DNA from 2 places in the Shewanella sp. S1-49-MNA-CIBAN-0167 genome. Region 2 is predicted to be linked to the other one. Evidence: riboswitches for the same ligand, from Rfam matches in the RefSeq annotation. Region 2 holds a riboswitch; the other holds the start of a gene.
What was found. A riboswitch is a leader RNA that binds a small molecule or an ion and turns the genes downstream of it on or off. The one in region 2 is predicted to bind lysine.
Positions count from the first base shown of each region.

Region 1: another riboswitch for lysine. It lies ahead of AAEZ00_RS12540 (Na+/H+ antiporter NhaC family protein); the one in region 2 lies ahead of lysC (lysine-sensitive aspartokinase 3).

Region 1 covers NZ_JBEOPO010000024.1:23,968-26,384, reverse strand. The annotation lists gene AAEZ00_RS12545 (electron transfer flavoprotein subunit alpha/FixB family protein) at 1-421, shown strand, start outside; lysine riboswitch at 825-1,042, shown strand; gene AAEZ00_RS12540 (Na+/H+ antiporter NhaC family protein) at 1,126-2,417, shown strand, end outside.
Region 2 covers NZ_JBEOPO010000005.1:58,212-60,628, reverse strand. The annotation lists gene lysC (lysine-sensitive aspartokinase 3) at 1-1,120, opposite strand, end outside; lysine riboswitch at 1,255-1,427, opposite strand; gene AAEZ00_RS03495 (DUF3293 domain-containing protein) at 1,701-2,144, opposite strand.

The DNA.
Region 1 (2,417 bases), on a different contig from region 2:
AGCAATTGATGCCCGCACTGAATTTGTATCTCAATCGTTAACTGAATCAGTCCGTCCTGAACTCGGTAATGCAGGCATTATTGTGTCTGGTGGCCGTGGCATGGGTAACGGTGAGAACTTTGCTTTATTAGAGCAATTGGCAGATAAACTAGGCGCGGCTGTTGGCGCATCTCGTGCGGCTGTGGATGCTGGTTTTGTGCCAAACGATTTACAAGTGGGTCAAACGGGTAAGATTGTCGCACCTGACTTGTATATTGCGGTAGGTATTTCTGGTGCGATTCAACATCTTGCCGGTATGAAAGATTCAAAAGTGATTGTAGCGATTAATAAAGATCCAGAAGCACCTATTTTTCAAGTGGCTGATTATGGACTGGTTGCCGATTTATTTGAAGCGGTACCAGCACTGAATAATCTCGTATAATCGGGCTTCAATTAGAGAGATGCGAGTTGATCTAGTCAGCAATGGCTACTGATGTAGAAGTGTTATTGAGCGTCTTGTCGATCGATTCTAAACGGTTTCTACTCATAAGGTAGAAACCTTTTTTATTGGATTACTTTTGGATTACTTTTGGATTATTACTGGATCTATCCTGATCTTGAAAAGAGGTTTCCGTTCAAATGTCGACGCTTGTATGCCGTTGCTATTTCTGTGCCCGTTACGCTAGCGTGTGTTTTATGTAAAAACGTTACATTAATGCTAATAGGTTGTGGTTTAAGTTATTGTTATTGTTATTTGCACTTCGGTTAAGTGTTTTTTACTGGCATTGCATATGCTACTTATGGTTGTATGTTCGCGCTGTTTGTAATGAGCTTTAAGTACAAACAACAAAAGTAGAGGTGCGTTGCATAAAAGTCATGTTGAATTGGGTGATGCCAATAATTCAACATAAAAGGATGCAATGCCGAAGCAAATGGGTCTATCAAGCGCATTTGTTGGGGCAGTTCTTGAAAGGGACTGCACTGTCATGGTGTTTTTTATCGATAAGATAAAAATAATGATATTCATATTAAATGGGTATTACTGTGGAGTGCTACTAGTAAGTTGTGCATATGCTTTCTGTGTATGCTTAGTCTTATTTTTAGTTTTGCTTCATTCGTATCCAACGAAGACATAAATTAACTATTATGATGACAAGTTATGCCGATTCGGCTCTTTCTGTATTGCCTCCTCTTGTGGCAATTACGTTAGCCATATTAACCCGTAAAGTTTTATTATCCTTAGGTTTAGGTATTATTTTTGGTGCCTTATTGCTCACTCAGTTTTCGCTGGTTGGAACGGGTGAGTATATCGTGCAAACCGCTAGCCAGCTTGTCTGGAAAGACGGTGAACTGAGTTCATGGAATGTCTATATTCTAGGGTTTTTAATTGTACTTGGGATGATCACTGCGCTGATCACCGTGAGTGGATCGGCTCGAGCGTTTGCCGATTGGGCTAAACTGCGCATTCGTAATAAGCGTGATGCTAAGTTAATGACCATTTTTCTCGGTTGTGTAGTCTTTATTGATGATTACTTCAACAGTTTAGTTGTGGGTTCTATTTCTCGACCTATTACAGACAGATATCATATTTCACGCGCTAAACTCGCCTATATTCTTGACTCTACTGCAGCTCCTATTTGCGTTATTTCTCCTGTATCGAGCTGGGGGGCATATATTATTGCGCTCATTGGCGGTATTTTAACGGCACATGGTTTTGCTGATTCTGGTCATCTAAGTGTGTTCATTCAAATGATCCCAATGAACTTTTATGCGTTGTTCTCGTTACTGTTATTAGTGTGTGTGGCGATTTTTGGCTTAGATGTGGGTCCAATGCGCCAGCATGAATTTAATGCACTTCGAGGTAACTTATTTGATGAATCAAAAGGCAAGCCACCTGGCGCCGTGACCGATTTACCGGAAGCTGACACCGGTAAAGTGATTGGGTTGTTTTTACCTATCGCCATATTAGTGTTTGCGACCGTTTACTTTATGGTTTCCAGTGGCGCTGAGGCATTAGTAGCCAAAGACCAAGTGTTTAGTGTGTTAGGCGCATTCGAAAATACAGACGTCAGTTTTTCTCTATTTTTTGGATCTTTAGTGGGATTGATTGTCACCGTATTGTTAGCGTTCCAGCAGAAAGTTGAGCTGACTATGCTGTTCAAAGGAATGTCTGTTGGTGCACGTTCAATGCTACCTGCAATTTACATTTTATTATTTGCTTGGACTATTTCCAGCGTAATTGGTCAGCTTGAAACCGGTAAGTACATGGCCAGTTTGGCTACTGACAACATTCCATTTGCTTTGTTACCAGCAATGTTATTTTTATTAGCTGGCATTACCGCATTTTCAACCGGAACGAGTTGGGGCACCTTTGGCATTATGCTACCGATAGCGGCCGATATGGCGATGGGCAGTGATAGCACTATGATGTTACCTAT
Region 2 (2,417 bases):
TATCTAAGGTCAATGCCACGTTAACTTCAGAGGTGGTAATGAGATCCACCGAAATTTTATGTCGAGCTAAAGTCGCAAACGTTTCTGCTAAAAAACCCTGAGCATGTAACATTTGTAAGCTATGCAAGTTAAGTAATGTTTGATCGCGGCGCAATGCCACAGCTCTAAATACTGGGGTATCGTCTACTTGATGGCGGATCCAAGTTCCGCCCATTTCAGGGGCTTTACTTGATCCCACAAACACCTGAATTTTTTGTCTCACAGCCGGTAAAATGGTGGCGGGATGCAATACTTTAGCGCCAAAGGTGGCCATCTCAGCCGCCTCATTAAAGCTAATTTCGGCAATGGGACGCGCATTAGGGGCAAGCCGTGGATCAGTGGTATAAATACCGGCGACATCGGTCCAAATTTCAACCGCTGTGGCACGGAGCGCTTCAGCCAGTAATGCCGCCGAATAATCACTGCCACCACGGCCTAATGTTGTGGTTCGGCCACTGTCATCAGCTCCAATAAATCCTTGGGTGACAATGATATAACGAGCAAGTAAGGGTTTTAAAAAATCACCAGCAAGCGTTGAAATGACTTCAATCTGTGGTTCTGCACGGCCAAAATAGCTGTCGGTACGCAGCACCTGACGCACATCGAAATGATTTGAAGCGGTGCCTTTTTCCCGAATAACCGCTGAAAATAAAATCGATGAACATTGCTCACCCGTTGACAGCAATTCGTCCATAATCGCTTTGCTGCGATCAAGTTCTAACGATTCACTTAATACTGACATTCGGCTCAGAATTTTATCAATACTGGCCGCCACGTCTTGTGGACGGCCTAATTCATCGAGAATCGCATATTGAATTTGAGCAATTTGCTTAAGGAGTACTAGTCGTCGTTCATCGTTGACATTAGCTTGAGTCAGCTCAACTAATAAATTGGTGACACCACTGGAGGCACTCACCACCACGAGACGAGTGGCTTGGTTAGCCAAGACAATATTGGCACAACGACTCATAGAGGCGTAATCAGCAACCGACGTACCGCCAAATTTGGCTACGACTAATTCTGATGTGGCTATTTCAGGCACCACGGTTTCAAGAACAACAGTTTCAGAGATAATGCTCATACTGATGCCTCCGCAGTTTGCCAAAGACTAGAAAATAAGACGTGATTTACTAACATGATATACGCTCCGAACACACTACGTTCGAAGAGCCTGGTGCTAAGATAACGCACCCTTATAGAAGGGAAACAGCAATCATCACCAGAAGCTCTCCACCAAAAAAAGGTGACAATCGTTAGGATTCAGCCTAAACGACCGATATCAATGTTCGCCAAACAAACTGATACCTCGGCGCTAATCTCCATCATAAGTTGTCATCGGACTGGCATCCTCTCACTTACTACCTAGTTAACGCTCCTCTTCTGTTTCTCCCGAAGGAGAGCTGATGAAAATAGCAACAAATGCCCTAACAAGTCAATCAACAAACCCAGTAAAAAAACACTGTTTTGATAAAAATATCTTTGTTGTTAGATAATCTGTCGTAGCGATAGCGGATCTGTCATTGTTCTATATTAGAAAAAAGCCAATATATACGCAAAAAAAACCAAATAACGCAATTAATCGAGACAATATATATTTTATTGTCTCGATTAATGACTCAAAACATTCAGTAGCGATTAAGCGCTCTAAATTAACCCAGCGCTCATCCAGTATAGAAACTAATCTCTGGCAGTTCATTAACCAGCCGTAATCGCTGATTAAATGCGCCCATTTCAACGTCAGGTTTGATGGTATCAAGACACGCAACCAGAGATATCAAACCTTGATTAACGTAATAAATTGCATGTTGATTTAACTCTCTTCCTAGCTCAACAGCCTGTTCTTTATCAATAAAAACTGCCCAGCTTTTTTCCATATGTGACCAATCAGCGGCCGCACCGATTAAGGCACGATAGGGCCGATTATACTGTTGGATTTTAGATTGAAGCTGATGATCAAGTAAACGATTTTGACTCGGTGAGAGGCTAGTCCCCCGGGGGTTATGAGCGGTAACTATAGCAAATGGGAAATCATTAGAAAGGCGTTGGGTGAACAAAAAATGAGTCGTTTGATATTCATACCACAATGTATCGATAACATTTTCCATAATATTTTTTCGTTAATTAAGCCAAAATGAGTCTAACAATTAGGTTAGATATCGAAAAGATTTGCGATCTAATCACCAGTTTAATACTTAAAAATCATTTATTATTATCAACTTAGTAATATTAATCTTTTATATACTTGACTGTTATATTAATTTTTTAACATTTAATTTGTTAACAAATGCCTAAAACGAGTACAATAGCATCACGCACTATTAAATCATTGTAGCAAAGTTGGCTACATACACCTGAAAATCTCAGCATATATTGTTGTG